3 regions of the Clostridium facile genome follow, and region 2 is predicted to be linked to each of the others. Evidence: a T-box and tRNA genes for the amino acid it is inferred to sense, from the RefSeq annotation. Region 2 holds a T-box; the other regions hold tRNA genes.
The links. A T-box is a leader RNA that pairs with one kind of tRNA and senses whether it is charged. The one in region 2 lies ahead of pheS (phenylalanine--tRNA ligase subunit alpha), so its partner is inferred to be a tRNA-Phe.

Region 1 (5,939 bases), 1.9 Mb from region 2:
TCGTCAGAATGAGCCACGAGCGTTTGACAAAATTAAGGCTTGTCCTGGGGGTATACTGGAAATTGGACGAGGTGAACAAAATGCAGGTGATATATTTAGACGTACTTTTAGCGGTAAACTTATTTGTGAATTACTTTTTACTGTTATCCGTAAAATTATTTTTCCACAGCAAGGTGAAACGTTGGAGGATGATTTTGGCGGCTGTGATTGGCAGCCTGTTTTCCTTGATGATTTTTCTGCCCGATCCAGGATTGTTGCTAACATTCCTCATCAAAGGGATTCTTGGTGTATTATTGGTATGGCTCTGTTTTGGTTACCAACAAAGGGGAATTTTTATTAAAACAGTCTTAGGCTTTTTTGGAGTTAATTTTTTGTATGCTGGTGTAATGATGGCACTCTGGATATTTGTCTGTCCTGTAGGGATGTATTGGAACAACGGTGTGGCGTATTTTCACATTTCCGCATTAGCATTGGTCATTGGAACAATTGTCGCTTATATTGTAGTACGTGTAATCTGTTTTTTATGGAACAAACGGGTACATGCCAAGGAGTTATACCAAATTAAAATTATATGGAATCAAAAAGAAGCCAATTTATCTGCTTTTTATGATACAGGAAATCGGTTAATCGACCCATTTACAGGACATCCTGTCGTAATCTGTGAATATCAGGCAGTTAAAAATTTATTACCCGCTTCCATTCAGCAGGTTTTGGAATCTGGTCAATACATACAATCCACTGAGCTTTTGCAGGCGGTAAAATTCCATCTGATTCCATTCCAGACAGTAGGAGGAGAAAGCTTTATTGTAGGGTTTGCCCCCGACCAGTTTTATTTAGAAGAAAAACCGGTGAGCGGTTTTATGATAGGGATTACTGTGAATCATCTTTCCCATGGAGAGTTTCAAGCAGTCCTCCCAGCAAAATTCAATTAAGGAGTGAAAGGTTATGTTTTTAAAATGGCTATGGAAAAAACGGAATCAATTATTACGATATTTAGGGCTAGTGGATCCTGTCCATTACATCAATGGTGCGGATACCTTACCGCCCCCTTTAGATAAGGAACAGGAACAGATTGTGTTTCGAAAATTATCGGAAAATGACCCTTGGGCAAGGGAACAGTTGATTGTACATAATTTAAGGCTGGTTGTTTATATCGCAAAAAAATTTGAATCCACTGGAATTGGCATTGAGGATTTAATTTCGATTGGGACCATTGGGTTAATCAAAGCGGTGAACACATTTTCCCCTGAAAAAAATATTAAGCTAGCTACCTATGCTTCTCGCTGCATTGAAAATGAAATTTTGATGTATTTAAGGAAAACCAATCCTTTAAAAAATGAAGTTTCGATTGACGAGCCATTAAAAATTGATTGGGATGGAAACGAACTGTTGTTGTCCGATGTGTTGGGGACAGAAAATGATTGTGTGAATAAAGGAATTGAAGAACGGGTAGAGCGGGATTTAGTAGTAGATTGTATTAATAAGTTAGGAGATAGGGAACGGGAAATTATGCAGCTGAGGTTTGGCATGGTGGATGGAAACGAATATACCCAAAAGGAAGTGGCAGATAAAATTGGAATTTCCCAATCCTATATTTCCAGGCTGGAGAAAAAGATTATCACAAGGTTGAAAAAAGAGATAGAACGGGTTAATATCTAATAAAATTGCTTTGTCGTTTTGGATGAAAAATTGCTGTTTAAAAAAATCGAAAAAAATAAAAATAAAATGAAAAAAAGTGTTGACAAATAAAAAGTGGTCTGGTATAATAATATTCGTCGCTTGAGGGAACACCCCGGACGGCGGATAAATGGGAGCATAGCTCAGCTGGGAGAGCATCTGCCTTACAAGCAGAGGGTCATAGGTTCGAGCCCTATTGTTCCCACCATACGGCCCGTTAGTTCAGTTGGTTAGAACGCTTGCCTGTCACGCAAGAGGTCGTCAGTTCGAGTCTGATACGGGTCGCCAACCAGTTGTCTGAAAGAGATTGATTACAAGGGCGACTGAAATGCCTCTGTAGCTCAGTCGGTAGAGCAGAGGACTGAAAATCCTCGTGTCGATGGTTCGATTCCGTCCGGAGGCACCAAAAGACCTTTTCTGAAAAGAGAAGGCAAACATGCGGGTTTAGCTCATCTGGTAGAGCGCCACCTTGCCAAGGTGGAGGTAGCGAGTTCGAGCCTCGTAACCCGCTCCATTTTTTATCCGAAGTTAAAAGGTTTAACTTTGGATTTTTTATTTGTTATGATCGATTTTCATGTAGTATAAGATAGCATTTGCGGGTTTAGCTCATCTGGTAGAGCGCCACCTTGCCAAGGTGGAGGTAGCGAGTTCGAGCCTCGTAACCCGCTCCAAATGGTTTGCCTTATCCTTTTTAAATAAAGGGTAAGGCTTTTTCATTAGGAAACTTTTATAGAAGGATATGATAAGATACCAATTTTTAAGATGATTGATCATAAAATATCTGCTATTAAAATTTATCTATGTAAAGAAAAGTATAGATAAATATTTTACAGATGTTGTAATTCTATAGGAAGTTCAATCTGATAAAGATAAATTTCCTTCTCTATGATTTTATTGGAATATCTGTTATAATATTTGTAGAATAGAATGAATGCACTGGGGGAGTATATTGTGGCTTATGGAAAGACAATAGAATTATTCCTTGTCAATGGAACAGCGGATAGTTTAACAACAGCGGAATTGTCCAACTGGAATGGAAAAGCAATTAAAATCCCAAGAACTGAAGTAGCAGAATGTGAACGGGAGGATATTCAAGGAGTAGGGGTATATTTTTTGTTCTGCCAAGAAGATGATGGGACAGATTCTGTTTATATTGGGGAAGCTGAAAATGTTTTAATAAGATTAAAACAGCATTTGAGTGATTTTAAGGCGGGAAAAGAAAAATATTATTGGAATACAGCTGTTGCATTCCTCGGTAGGGATTTAAACAAAGCATTAGGGCGTTATTTAGAGGATCAATTGTTTCACATTGCGAAAAAATGCAATCGCTATAAAATACTTACAAAGGCAACTTATAATACAACCATTAAGGAATCTCAACGCGCATCAATGGAAGAATTTATGGATAACATAAAGATTTTGCTGAACGCATTGGGATATAAAGTATTAACACCAGTACCGCAAGCCACTAGTACAACTACATATTTATATTGTAAAAGCTCAGATGCCTCGGCAAAAGGTTTTATTAGTATTGGTGGATTTACTGTATTAAAAGGGTCCACAATTTCCGACCGTATGGCTCCATCCTTTCCAACAGGGGCGAAAAGTTATTATAATCTGAGGAATCAATTGATAGCTGATGGGATTATTATCAATGGTGTTTTTGAGCAGGATTATGAGTTTAATGCCCCATCCGCTGCCTCTGCGGTTGTTTTAGGACGTGCCTCTAATGGAAAATTGTATTGGAAAACAGAGGATGGAAAAACACTAAAAGAAATACTTTAAATGCTCAAGACCGCTTGGTTGATACACAGCCCCTAAAAGAGGATATTATCGGCTTAATTCCTATGGGGATTGAATTATATTATGCACTGTCACCTGTAAACGGGTTTAAAATAGTACTATTTTATTTATATAACCTTTTACTTTTTTAGTTCCTATAAAGCTCGCTGTTATGATTGTTGCACGACTCTTTTTCTTCCCTTGATAAAACAGGGAGATTAGATACCATTGAAAAAAAGCTGATTCTTAGATAAGAATCAGCTTTTCTTTTTGCTGCATTTTACATTTTGTTATACTCGATACAATAAATCGGTATAGGTTGGCATTGGCCAGTATTCAGAAGAAGTAATCGTTTCCATTGCATCAACACAATTCCGCAAGCTCTCCATTTGTGGAATGACCTTATCACGATAGTTTACTGCTGTCTGCCATAAATCGTTTGTATGAGCAGCGTTTACTTCTTGTTCCAGGATTTCCATAATATCATGGACACAGTCAATCATAGAGGATAATTGGTTAACCAGTTTTAACATTGCTTTATTCTCTACGCCACTGCTGGTCACTTCATTATAAGAAGCGGAAATATCACCGACATATTTTATAGCGGCAGGAAGAATCTGACGTTTTGTCATCTCTAACATGGTATTTGCTTCGATGCTGATTGTTTTGATATAGTTTTCCAGCATGATTTCATAACGGGATTCACATTCCTTTGGAGTAAAAATACCATAACGTTGGAACAGTTCGATACTTTTATCCATGATAAACGCCTTTGCTGCATCTACAGAATTTGAAATGTTTGGTAAGCCACGGCGTTCTGCTTCTTCCACCCATTTCTCAGAATAACCGTTCCCGTTAAAGATTACTTTGCCATGGTGGTACATAGTTTCATGCACAATCAGGCGGACATCACGGTCAAAATCATCGGTGCTTTCCAAAATATCGGCAAAGGTTTCCAAGGATTCTGCCATAATGGTATTCAATACCCAGTTAGAAGAAGCAATAGAGGCAGAGGAACCAACCATACGGAATTCAAATTTGTTTCCAGTAAACGCAAATGGGGAAGTTCTGTTCCGGTCACTATCATCTTTTGGCAAGTTTGGCAGGATGGTTACTTTTGTGTTGAGTACTCCATTAGAAGATTTTTCTTCTGCTACACCATCCGCAATATGCTGTAATGTTGCGGTTAAATGTTCTCCTAAAAATATGGATATAATTGCTGGTGGAGCTTCGTTTGCCCCCAAACGGTGGTCGTTTCCAGGAGAGGCAGCGGTTAAACGGAGCAATTCTGGATATTTATCAATCGAACGGATAACAGCACACAGAAAAATCAAAAACTGCATGTTTTCATATGGGGTTTTTCCTGGATCCAACAAGTTGATGCCATCATCGGTGGATAAAGACCAGTTGTTGTGTTTACCAGAGCCATTGATGTGTTCAAACGGTTTTTCATGCAGCAAGCATGCTAGACCGTTCTGTTTTGCGACAGAACGCATTAATTCCATGGTTAACTGGTTATGGTCGGTTGCCACATTGGCAGAATCAAATACAGGCGCCATTTCATGTTGTGCCGGCGCTACTTCATTGTGTTTTGTTTTGGAGTTAATCCCATATTGCCAAAGCTGGTCATCCAACTGGCGCATATAATCCGCAATCCGTAAACGGATACGGCCACAGTAGTGGTCATCCATCTCTTGGCCTTTTGGCGGTTTTGCACCAAACAAGGTGCGTCCACAGATTTTTAAATCCAAACGATCTTCATAATTTTTTCGGTCAACTAAAAAATATTCCTGTTCTGCCCCTACGGTTGGGATAACACGGGTAGAAGTATGGTTGCCAAAAAGTTTTAAAACACGCAATGCTTGGGTATTTACTACTTCCATGGAACGAAGCAATGGGGTTTTGGTATCCAATGCCTCTCCAGTATAAGAACAGAACGCGGTTGGAATATATAAAGTACCTTCTTTGATAAAAGCAGGGGAACTGCAATCCCAAATGGTATATCCTCTTGCTTCAAAGGTATTCCTTAACCCTCCGTTTGGAAAGGAGGAAGCGTCAGGTTCTCCTTTAATCAGTTCTTTTCCGGAAAACTCTAAAATAATTGAACCATCTCCTTGAGGAGATAAAAAGCTATCATGCTTACCGGCAGTAATCCCAGTCATTGGCTGGAACCAATGGGTAAAATGGGTTGCCCCATTTTCCACTGCCCAATCTTTCATGGCAGACGCCACAATACTTGCGATTTCTGGATCAAGGGAACGTCCGTGATCCATGGACGCTTTTAAGCTTTTATAGGTTTCTTTTGGCAGGCGTTCTTTCATCACACGTTGGTCGAACACCTTACATCCAAACTTTTGTGCGAAACTTTTCATAGTGTAATCCTCCATTTTCCATTACAGCAGGTGAATTCCATGGCTGTCACAAACTGAAATCATACTTTCTGGCCAAACAGAAGCCTGTACTTCACCAATATGGGCTTT
Region 2 (5,939 bases):
TTCCAATTCCATAATTGTTTAATACCGCTGGATGGATTTCTCCCAATACACCCAATTCCACACCATCTTTCAGGATGGTAGCGCAGCGTCCACTATGGAATGGAATTGCATCTTCTGTAACTGCAATGTCCCAATCTTTGATATTCAAACGATCCAACAACAATTCCACCATACCTTTTAAGGTGTAGAAATCACTGCTACCACCGTATAAGCCGATGACAATTTTATTCAACTCATCTGGCTGAACATCTTTTCCCTTTGGCAGATAAACAGTAGCAATTTCATACATCCAAGCCTGTGGGTTACGGTTGTTGTAGTTGCGAGACAAAACTTCCAACATGGAGGGGATTGCTGTGGTACGCATTACGCTGGTATCTTCCCCTAATGGATTGGAAATGGTAACAGATTCACGCAATTGGCTATCTTTTGGAAGATTAATTTTATCGTAATATTTGGGGCTGATAAACGAATAGGTTGCAATTTCATTGCATCCCAAAGCGCGGAGAATCTCCCCTGTTTTCTTTTCAAACTGCTGTTCAGGAGTCAGGCTTGCTTCCGCAACTCCACGGATAACTGTAGTTGGAATATTGTTATAACCGTAAATCCGAGCAATTTCCTCCGCAATATCCGCTTTGTGTTCAATATCAATTCGGAAAGCTGGTACCTCAATTTGGTCTCCATCCACTTTAAAGGAAAGGCTTTCTAAAATTTTCACCATTTCTTCCCTGGTCAATTGAATTCCCAGGAACTGGTTGGTCCACTCTGGCTCAAAAGTAACTGTTTTTGGAGTTGGGTCAAAGTAAGTTTTGTCAATGGTTCCATCTACAACTTCTCCGCAGCCCAGAATATTTACCAATTCGCATGCACGCATGATAGCATCCTCACAATTGCGGGCATCCAAACCTTTTTCAAACCGGGCGGAAGATTCTGTACGGATTCCTAATGCTTTGGCTGTAGTTCGAACAGAAGCCCCATCAAACATAGCGGATTCAAATACAACAGTTGTGGTGTCGTCCATAATACCACTGTATTCCCCTCCCATAACGCCTGCAACGCCAATTGGTTTTTTGCTATCGCAGATGACCAGCATTTCAGGAGTTAATCTGTGTTCTGCTCCTTCCAGTGTCGTGATGACCTCCCCTTCTCTTGCGGTGCGGATGTGGATGGAATGGTCTTCTACAAACCGTAGGTCAAACGCATGCATTGGTTGACCATATTCCAGCATCACATAGTTGGTAATATCCACCAAGTTATTGATAGGACGCACGCCACTTGCACGTAAACGTTCCCTCATCCAACGTGGAGATGGCCCAATTTTTACGTTTTTCACCATTTTGGCCATATATCTGGTACAGAGGTCGGTATTTTCCACTGTTACATTCAATTCATCATTAATATCACCACCACAGGATTTTACTTCTGGTTTGTTCCAATGCAATGGTGTTTGAAATGTTGCTGCTGCTTCCCTTGCCAAACCTAAAACGGACAAACAGTCTGCACGGTTGGAGGTAATTTCAAATTCTACACAGGTGTCGTTTAATCCAATTGCTTCCCGGATATCCTGGCCAATCTGGCAATCTTCCTGCAATACAAAAATACCATCCTCAATGGCATAAGGGAAATCGTTCTTGGTTAGTTTTAATTCCCCTAAAGAACACATCATCCCCTGGCTCAATACGCCACGGAGTTTTCCTTTTTTAATTTTTTTACCCCCTGGCAGGATTGCACCATCCAAGCAAACTGGCACCAAATCTCCTACAGTTAAATTGGTGGCACCTGTTACAATCTGGATTGGTTCTGGCTGGCCAACTTCCATCTGACAAACCACCAGTTTATCCGCATCTGGGTGTTTTTCAATGGATAATACTTTTCCTACTACAACTTTGGAGATTTCTTCCCCTTCTATTTCATAGCCTTCTACTTTGGAGCCGGACATAGTCATCGCTTCGGAGAATTCCCTTGGGGTTACGTCTACATCCACATAGTCAGAAAGCCATTTCACGGACAAATTCATTACGATCTTCCTCCTATTTCGGAATTATTTTGATTTAAATTGGTTTCCATTAGAACTGAGTTAAAAAACGCATATCGTTTTCAAAGAACATACGCAGGTCGTCAATATTATAGCGGCGCATTACCACACGTTCCAGACCCATACCAAACGCAAATCCGCTGTATTCTTCTGGGTCAATCCCACAGTTCTGCAATACTTTTGGGTGAACCATACCACAACCAAGGATTTCAATCCAGCCTTCCCCTTTACACAAGCGACAGCCTTCCCCCTTACAAGAGAAACACTGAACATCCAGTTCAGCGGATGGTTCTGTAAATGGAAAATGGTGTGGACGGAACCGGACAACCGATTCTTCCCCATATAATTTTTTCACGAAAATCTCCAGAGTCCCTTTCAAATCAGCCATGGTAACGTTTTTATCCACAACCAAGCCTTCAATTTGATGGAATAATGGGGAGTGGGTTGCATCCACCGCATCCGCACGGTATACACGACCTGGTGCAATCACACGAATTGGAGGCTTCTTGTTTTCCATCACACGAATTTGTACAGGGGATGTTTGGGTTCTCAACAGAATATTATCTGTAATGTAGAAAGTGTCCTGGGTATCCCGTGCTGGATGGTTTTTTGGCAGGTTCAACGCCTCAAAGTTATAGTAGTCGGTTTCTACCTCTGGACCTGCTGCAATATCAAACCCCATTCCTAAAAAGATATCTTTAATTTCATCCAAAACAGCGGTTAACGGATGCTTTTTCCCCATTTGGAATTTTTGTCCTGGCAGGGTAACATCAATTTTTTCTGCTTTTAACTGGCGTTCCATCTCCGCTTGTTTGATTTCAGCCATACGGGTTGTGATATCCTGCTCAATATCCCCACGAATCTGGTTTGCCAATTGTCCAATAACGGGGCGTTCTTCTGGGGAGAGTTTTCCCATTTGTTTTAAAATAGAAGTCAGCTCACCTTTTTTGCCTAGGAATTTTACTCTTATGGCATCCAATTCCTTCAGGTCTGTACAGGCATGCAGTGCTTGTTCCGCTGTAGCTTTAATCTGTTCCAGCGCTTGTTTCATCGTATTTGCCTCCTCGATTTATTTTGATTTACTTTCCTAAAATTGTGTTTCCACAAACTCATATAACAAAAAAGGCTCCGCCCCTATAAGGGACGAAGCCATTGGTTCCGTGTTACCACCCTGATTCCCAGCTCAAAATAGCCAGGCACTCAACACCTTTAACGGGGGCAAACCGTCACTGCCTACTCAAGTTCAACAGAGCCACTCACGGGGGAAATTCGGAAATCAGGCATGTGGTTTGCTTACAGACGGTGGCAAACCTCTCTGATGCCATGCGGTTCTGATTCTTACTAAAACCCGGTCTATGTGTTTGTGAAAACAAAAACTCATTTTAATAGTACATTGATAGGTACCATTAATGAAAACAATATTATTAAAATTAATTCTATTTTTTTATTATAACAAGATTCTCCTGTAAAGGCAAGAGATTTCTATTGTACTAATAAAAAAATTATGCTAAAATATTGTATAAACTGCCATAATGTCAGAAAAAATCCTTTTTATAAGAATATCTATATGGAGGAATGAAAATGGACTATATCCACCAAACAGTAAAACGGGAAGTAACCAAAAAAGAGAAACGTCAGCAAACCCTTTTGGTTTTTATTTGTATTTTTATTTTTGGATGCATTTTCTTTTTTGCCTCTAAAATGGGGATATTCTCAATTATCGGATATATTGTAGCAATTGCCGTGGTTTACTATGCCTGCAAGGTAGTAGGTAAGACCAAACAGGTTTATGATTATACCCTAGACGAAGGCAGATTTACTGTTCTGTTAACAGCGCAGCGGAAACAAGACAGAATGTTTGTCCGTCCAGTACATGATTTTCTTTCTTATACAAATAAAGATGGAATTAATCTAGAAAAGTCCAACTACGAACAGGTTTTATATGCTACAAAACATCCCGATTATAAGAACAATAAATATATCTGTTTCCGTTCCCGTAGCACTGGGAAACCCAGCTTATTGGTCATTTCCCCGGATGAAACAATGGACCGAGCAATATTGGACTGCCTACACCAACAAGACCAAACAGAGCAAATTGAAAAAATAGTAGAACAACATACAAAGACAGAAGAATCTACGGAACAAACCGAAAGATAGGAGGAACCTATTATGAAAAAAATTGCCAGCTTTACTGTTGATCACACCAAACTGGGGATTGGTATGTATATCTCTCGTATAGATGATGACATTGTCACCTATGATGTCCGGATGGTAAAACCCAATGGAGGGGTTTACCTTTCTAATCCATCTATGCATACAATAGAACATCTTTTTGCCACTTATGCACGCAACACAGAACATGCTGACCATGTGGTTTATGTAGGGCCAATGGGGTGCCGTACTGGGTTCTATTTTATTACCCGTAATCTACCTCACGAAACCGCAATCGAAATTGTTCGTCAATCCATGGAGTTTATCAAAGATTTTGAAGGGGAAATCCCAGGGGCAACAGAACCGGAATGTGGAAATTATCTGGAACATGATTTGCCTTCCGCCAAACGGGACGTTATCCAAATTTTAGAAAAATTAGAAAACTATTCCGTAGAACAACTGCAATATAACTGTTAATACGCACAAAATTATTTATTAAAACTAGTTAAGGCTACTAGAATACGCTGATATTTTGTAAACATTCTTTGTGTTGCAGTTGCATTTTTTCTAATTTATTGTATAATAGGAGTAAGCTTGTTACTGAATTGTAATAAGTTGTTACGGTTTAGAAATCTTTCTTTTGAAAACCGACAAATTTATTATGAGGAGAACTTATTATGGCACTTCACAACTGTAATGAGGCAGAAACGAAACTGCCGGCTGAAACAGATGAAGTTGAACAATTTAAAAAACAAATTACATTATCATCTATTTTTTCTTATATCGGAACTTATACCAGTTCTGCTGTAGTTCATTTTGGTCGTTTTATCAAGCGTCCTGTGTTTGCATGCGGCAGGTGGTTCAAAAGCTTTTTTATGGGGTTTTGGCAAAGAGCAGGCCGTTTTGCGGAACGTGTGGCAAACGGTTTTGGTTCCCCATTCCGCAGTATCCACAACTTACATCAGGAATTGAAAGAAATTGAAGGTGTTGGCGCAAAAGGCCAGCGGACAAAACAAGTCCTAGCGCACCAAGTCCATTCCGGTCGAGTTACCTTTGGAAAATTTTTGAATGTGGTTGTCCCTGTTGTTGTTATTGTAGCATTTGGCTTTGTAGTGCATCACTTTACCAGCCAAGAATATGCAATTGCTGTTACCCACGATGGAGAAGTCGTTGCTTATATTGAAAAAGAAAGCGATTTTGATGAGGCGACAGATCTGATTGCCCAACAAATGGTATATGTAAATGACGAATCTGAATTTGACATCCAGCCAGAATTTTCTTTGACAAAAATTCATGAAAAAGAGGATTTAGTCAATTCGGCTGAATTAGCAAACAAACTGATTAGCTGTTCCTCTACGGATATTTCCACTGCAACAGGATTGTATATTGATAACCAGTTTTATGGTGCAACCACAAATTCCGCTAACTTGGAAACTACCCTGGAAAATATTTTGGTTGAATATCAGCAACAAACCGGTACAACCGATGCTTCCTTTGTAAGCCCGATTGTTTTAAAAACCGGATTATACTTACAGGATGCGATTGTACCAGAAGAAGATTTGTTAAATCTGGTTAATTCTGATGTTCAAAGCGAGCAAACCTACACTGTTGTCCCTGGTGATACTTTCACTACCATTGCACAAAAGACATCCGTCAGCATTGGAGAGATTAAGGCATTAAATCCAGAAATCCCAGAGGAAACCATCCAAATTGGACAACAAGTTAAAATCTCTAAGACCATTCCATTTTTAAGTGT
Region 3 (5,939 bases), 900 kb from region 2:
CGTTCCGGTTATATATTTTGAACTGTTTGGGAGGAACCTAAAATGGATCAGTCGTTATCCAATATGAATCCGAAATCGTTTCGTTATTTTACTACACAATCAATATCTGTAATAAAAAGCATAGCCATTAAAACGAAATCATAAGTGGGTTACAATCTAGATAAGTTATTTAAAAGAAGAATGGCCAACTGGTTTTTCAAAAGGCCACGTCGTTTTAAGAATACAATGAAAATTTTATGAATCCTGCTATCAGCCCTTTACTTTTACAGTTTAATGTGCTAAAATATTTACAAGATTTTGTTTTGTAAGGTGGTAGCCATGAATAATAAATTAGAAGACCAATATATGGATTATTTATTCCAATGTATTTTAACCCTAAAATCCGTGGAGGAATGTTACCAGTTCTTTGAGGATTTATGCACAGTAGCAGAATTAAAAGCCATGTCCCAAAGGATGCACGTGGCAAAAATGCTGACAGAAGACAGGGTATATAATGATATTGTAAAAATGACAGGCGCCAGCACAGCAACCATCAGTAGGGTAAACCGTTGTTTGAGCTATGGAACAAACGGTTACCGCATGGCGATTGACAGGGCAAAAGAACAATGAGTGGATACCAAGGATTTGCCTATGTATACGATGAACTGACAGATGATATTTCCTACCAAAAACGCGCGGCGTATTTTGATGGCATTATCCAGTCGGTCACCCATCAACGGGGAATCCTGCTGGATTTGGCCTGTGGGACGGGCTCTTTGTCCGAGGAATTCGCTAAACTAGGGTATGACGTGATTGGCGCGGATTGTTCGGAGGATATGCTGGCGGTTGCCATGGAAAAACGGATGGAAAGCGGTTTGGATATCATCTATCTTTGCCAGTCCATGCAGGATTTGGACCTGTACGGGACGGTGGATGCGGCTGTGTGCGCATTGGATAGCTTAAACCACATCACAGAGCTGGATGAATTGCAAAAGGCAGTGGATAAAGTGTCGTTGTTTCTGCATCCAGATGGGGTATTCGTCTTTGATGTAAACACCGTTTATAAACACCAGCAGGTGTTGGGAAACCAAAATTTTGTGTATGATTATGATGATGTCTATTTGGTATGGAAAAACACTTTACTACCCCAAAATACCATCCAAATTGATCTGGATTTGTTCGAAAAAGAAGGGGACCGCTATTTCCGTACCAGTGAAAGCTTTCAGGAACGCGCCTACACCCAGCAGGAGCTGGAACAGGTGCTGAAAAAAGCAGGATTGAAAATAGAAGCAATCTATCATGAAGATAGTTTACAACCGCCTATGGAAACAAGTCAGCGGTTGATTTATGTTACAACAAAGGAGAATCAAAAATAATGTCTAATTTGGTAAGGGCAATTACAGCGGATGGTTCCGCTGTGGCAATTGCGTTGAACTCGACAGAGATTGTGGGAGAGATTGAAAAAATCCACAAGACTTCCGCAGTTGTTACCGCTGCGTTGGGCAGACTGGCAACAGGAGCTTCCCTTATGGGATATATGTTAAAAAACGAACAGGATAGTATTACATTGCGTATCAAAGCAGACGGCCCAGCAGGGAGCTTAATCGCTGTGGCAAATAGCCATGGCAATGTAAAAGCTTATGTGCAAAACCCTGTTGTGGAAATCCCGTTAAACAGCAAAGGAAAATTGGATGTTGCTGGTGCTGTAGGGACGGATGGTTTTTTAAGTGTAATTAAGGATATTGGCTTAAAAGAACCTTATTCTGGACAGGTACCCCTTGTATCCGGGGAGATAGCGGAGGATATTACTAGCTATTACGCTATTAGTGAGCAGATTCCAACGGTGTGCGCTTTAGGTGTTTTGGTAAATCCGGATTTAACTGTCAAATCCGCTGGGGGTTTTCTTATTCAGCTATTGCCTTTTGCGGATGAATCCTGTATTGATATAATTGAAAAAAATATCAAAGAATTGCCCCCTATTTCAGAATTATTTGATTCTGGCTTAACACCGAAGGATGTTTGTATGCGTGTACTGCAAGGATTAGAACCAAATGTATTGGACGAGACCAATGTTGCATATAAATGTGATTGTAGCAGGGAACGGGTTTCCAGAGCATTAATCAGCCTGGGAAAAGAAGAATTACAGGATATGATTGATGGACCGGATGAAACAGAAGTAACCTGTCATTTTTGCAACAAAGCCTACCATTTTAGTAAAGATGAACTGCGAGGATTATTATCTCAAAAAAAATAAAAATAAAATGAAAAAAAGTGTTGACAAATAAAAAGTGGTCTGGTATAATAATATTCGTCGCTTGAGGGAACACCCCGGACGGCGGATAAATGGGAGCATAGCTCAGCTGGGAGAGCATCTGCCTTACAAGCAGAGGGTCATAGGTTCGAGCCCTATTGTTCCCACCATACGGCCCGTTAGTTCAGTTGGTTAGAACGCTTGCCTGTCACGCAAGAGGTCGTCAGTTCGAGTCTGATACGGGTCGCCAACCAGTTGTCTGAAAGAGATTGATTACAAGGGCGACTGAAATGCCTCTGTAGCTCAGTCGGTAGAGCAGAGGACTGAAAATCCTCGTGTCGATGGTTCGATTCCGTCCGGAGGCACCAAAAGACCTTTTCTGAAAAGAGAAGGCAAACATGCGGGTTTAGCTCATCTGGTAGAGCGCCACCTTGCCAAGGTGGAGGTAGCGAGTTCGAGCCTCGTAACCCGCTCCAATAAAATGGCGCCATAGCCAAGTGGTAAGGCAGAGGTCTGCAACACCTTCATCCCCAGTTCAAATCTGGGTGGCGCCTCCATAGAAAACCCTGAATCTAATTTAGATTCAGGGTTTTCTTTTGTTGATTAGGGAAACCACCGGCTATGCCGGTGGAGGTGCCTCGTAAAAAAGCTTTAGCTTCAAGTATTGAGCGAAGCGAGCTACTAACAAGCAATCTAGCAAGTTTATCAAGCTCGGAAAGAAGCATAAGTGCCCGTTTACGGGCGGCGGGGCAGTGAAAGAATGTTCAGTGCGTCTTTAGATGCCCGCCAGTAAAATGCCCTTCTAGGGTTAGTGCATACCACCAGTTCAACTGGTGATTTTGATTTAGGAAAAATCACCGGTTCTAGAGGTATCCTATAAAAAATTTTTAGCTACAGACATCGGGCAAAGTGAGCCGTTAACAATAATCTTGTGATAATAAAAGGTTGCCGTTAACGCAGTGATTTTCTATTTACGGGACGTGGGGTAAGTGACGCAAAAGGAATAAAGTTCAGTCTATTTGGAGACATTTTCCAATAGACCCTTATAGGGTTAAATTAATCCACTAGCTTAGTGTATTTGTCCTATGATAAAGTAGACAAATAAAAACATTAAAGAGGGCTGGTTTACCAGCAGTGGAGCAAGCGATACAATGATCATACTCCTCTGAGGACTGAGCAAATCACTAGCGTACTAGTGGTTTTGATTGCTTGTTTTAGCACAATAAATCTACCAGGGGATGGATTGAAAAAAGGGTTCCTCTTCAAAGGAAAGTATTTGTGTAATAAAAAATATTATTTGCTACCACAAGGTTGTTTACCTATTTACCAGATAGCAGGGTATGTGATAATAAAATTTAATTATATAACCTCCCTTCTAGAAGCAGCATATGACTGGTAGTTTTGATCACTTTATTATGTGGATGATAGAAAAATAATATTTTGTCAGTGATTATTTATGATCCTTTTATGGTGCCGTAATTATTTTGATACTAGTTTTTAATTGAAAAACCATGCTATGATAGAAATATCAATATAAAATAATGAACACGAAACACAGTTTTAGCCCTGTTATATTTGTTTTATATTGATTGGCTTTCGATAAAAAAGGGTTTAGAGAGATACTATTTATGAAAAATAAAAAAATTTTGGTTATGATAATAGGCTGTATACTAATTTTATGGATCATTGCAATGGCTATATACATAACGTCAAAGTGTATGTGGTATCATGAATATATCAGCTCGGCTCCATTATGGGTTTATCTGATTCCTACTTTCTTTATTTATGGAATACCAGTTCTAATCGGGATTTTTACTATTTTCATTTTATTAAAGAGAAGATAAATATGAATAATATTTTATCAAAAGCAAAAAGAAGAAGAAGATTCTGTACATTTAATGCAAAATCAGGAGTTGACATTTGTCAAAACGCACAGATATTACGATTATAAGTGACTTTTTGTTCGACATATGTTATAATAAATTTATCACGTTTACAAGGAGATAATCATATGTTTTTCAAAAGACGCTCAAAATCAAAACAAGCAGAAAATTCAGTTGAGGTAACACAACAAGACCAACTACAGCCAAAAGTTCCAGAAGAAGAAACAGATACTGTAGCAGAACAGCAGTTAGAGCCTGCTGCTCCTGATGAAACAAAAGAAACGCCCCCTGTTGAACCAGCATCACAAACAGAACCAGCTTCTGAAGAACCAGAGCCAGAAATCGGATCAATTAGAACAGAAACAACAGAAAAATTGTTAGCAAAGATTGAAACTTATCAAAAAGAATTGTTTGAAGCAAAAGCTGCTCGGGATGAAAACCGAAAAATGGTGACAAATCGCCAATTTACTTTGTTATTAGGCGGAGTTTCTACTTGCCGTAAAGTACCGGGTATTCCAGGTCACCCCGGTTATGATAACTTATTTTTGACCAAAGACGAAAATCAACAGAAGATGATTCGAGACCATCTTAGAAAAATGTATGGTGTTGTAGATAAAGAATCTTTAGAAAAAACTTGGCGATTTTTATTTACTTCCGGTGCAGAATATGAGGACTTTTTGCATTTTTGGAGCGGTACGCCATCCTTTGAATTGAATAAATTGAACCCAAAAGCAAAAGAAATCTTTTTAAAAGCAAAGGCTTATGCGGAAAATTTCCGTCCAATTGTGGGGGAAAAAGGATTTTTTGCCTGGGATATTAACGAAACGATTACATTATATCGTACAGCGTGTTCGGCTGGTATTATTACCCCACAGGAATTTTGGGAAAGGACACAGCAGTTGGTACGTTTTGCTATTGCACGTTACCATTCCTGGGAAGAATACGCTGTCAGCTTATTGTGTGGTGCTACTTATTTTATGTTCCGCCAAGATAAAATGCAAGAAACCATGTTAGAGAACTTCTTAAATATTAATATTAATATGGTACAATTTTTGTTTGGCCCACAAGGTAAATGGACTACTGCCATGTGGCCAGAACGATTAAATTAATGCACAGATAAACCAAATTGATATCTTTACCACAAAAAAGAACGGTATTGATTTGTATATCTAATGATAAAAAACCAGAGATATTATCTCTGGTTTTTTTAAATAATATCTTTAGATATAGAAAATCTTCTGGCTTTTATCGGGAAAAAGTAGTACAACAATCATAACGGCGAATTTTTTGCGGACCGAAAAAAGGCAATATGAAAAAATAGGTAATTAAAATGGTATTATTTGGTCGAAATGCCATTGATATCATAGGTTATAATCCAATAATAGTCCCTGTGTAAGCCATCAGTTGAGTGGTGGTTTTGATTGACATCGAATAAGCATAGTGATTTAATCGATGGTCAATAAAAGTTTAGTAAATGAAAAATAAGTTTCAAAATTAGCGGGAACCTAAAAATAGCAACATACTTTAGAAAATTCAAAAAAACCCTATAAACAGTTGGTTTTACAGCGATAAGGAAGTATTCACAACAACTTATTACTAACGCTGACAAACAGGCTGTAAACAAAACAGAGAACAAGTCATTAAAAACCTTGTTCTCTGTTTTTGTCATTATTGTATTCCAGTTATCTTTTTAAAATTTTCGTATGCTGTATCATCTTTTAATATTTCTACCATTTCTGGTGTAACTATCTTTTCAAATGCTTTTAAAGAATCCGGTTCTGTAACTTTCGATAAGATAAAGTTCTTAAGCATGAGTGTTAATGGTT

Region 1: it encodes a tRNA-Phe, which carries the amino acid that the T-box ahead of pheS (phenylalanine--tRNA ligase subunit alpha) is inferred to sense. The anticodon was not compared.
Region 3: it encodes a tRNA-Phe, which carries the amino acid that the T-box ahead of pheS (phenylalanine--tRNA ligase subunit alpha) is inferred to sense. The anticodon was not compared.

What each region holds. Positions count from the first base shown of each region.
Region 1 covers NZ_JACOQK010000001.1:146,582-152,520, forward strand. The annotation lists gene H8Z77_RS00545 (sigma-E processing peptidase SpoIIGA) at 81-932, shown strand; gene sigE (RNA polymerase sporulation sigma factor SigE) at 946-1,659, shown strand; tRNA gene H8Z77_RS00555 (tRNA-Val) at 1,810-1,885, shown strand; tRNA gene H8Z77_RS00560 (tRNA-Asp) at 1,889-1,965, shown strand; tRNA gene H8Z77_RS00565 (tRNA-Phe) at 2,008-2,083, shown strand; tRNA gene H8Z77_RS00570 (tRNA-Gly) at 2,116-2,191, shown strand; tRNA gene H8Z77_RS00575 (tRNA-Gly) at 2,273-2,348, shown strand; gene H8Z77_RS11660 (GIY-YIG nuclease family protein) at 2,629-3,462, shown strand; gene H8Z77_RS00585 (glutamine synthetase III family protein) at 3,750-5,831, opposite strand; gene asnA (aspartate--ammonia ligase) at 5,853-5,939, opposite strand, start outside.
Region 2 covers NZ_JACOQK010000001.1:2,073,061-2,078,999, forward strand. The annotation lists gene pheT (phenylalanine--tRNA ligase subunit beta) at 1-2,014, opposite strand, end outside; gene pheS (phenylalanine--tRNA ligase subunit alpha) at 2,064-3,083, opposite strand; T-box leader at 3,169-3,397, opposite strand; gene H8Z77_RS08670 (DUF6106 family protein) at 3,614-4,189, shown strand; gene H8Z77_RS08675 (S-ribosylhomocysteine lyase) at 4,202-4,660, shown strand; gene H8Z77_RS08680 (peptidoglycan DD-metalloendopeptidase family protein) at 4,861-5,939, shown strand, end outside.
Region 3 covers NZ_JACOQK010000001.1:1,174,306-1,180,244, reverse strand. The annotation lists gene H8Z77_RS04960 (YerC/YecD family TrpR-related protein) at 319-609, shown strand; gene H8Z77_RS04955 (class I SAM-dependent DNA methyltransferase) at 606-1,355, shown strand; gene hslO (Hsp33 family molecular chaperone HslO) at 1,355-2,233, shown strand; tRNA gene H8Z77_RS04945 (tRNA-Val) at 2,325-2,400, shown strand; tRNA gene H8Z77_RS04940 (tRNA-Asp) at 2,404-2,480, shown strand; tRNA gene H8Z77_RS04935 (tRNA-Phe) at 2,523-2,598, shown strand; tRNA gene H8Z77_RS04930 (tRNA-Gly) at 2,631-2,706, shown strand; tRNA gene H8Z77_RS04925 (tRNA-Cys) at 2,714-2,787, shown strand; gene H8Z77_RS04920 (DUF1266 domain-containing protein) at 4,242-5,222, shown strand; gene H8Z77_RS04915 (hypothetical protein) at 5,782-5,939, opposite strand, start outside.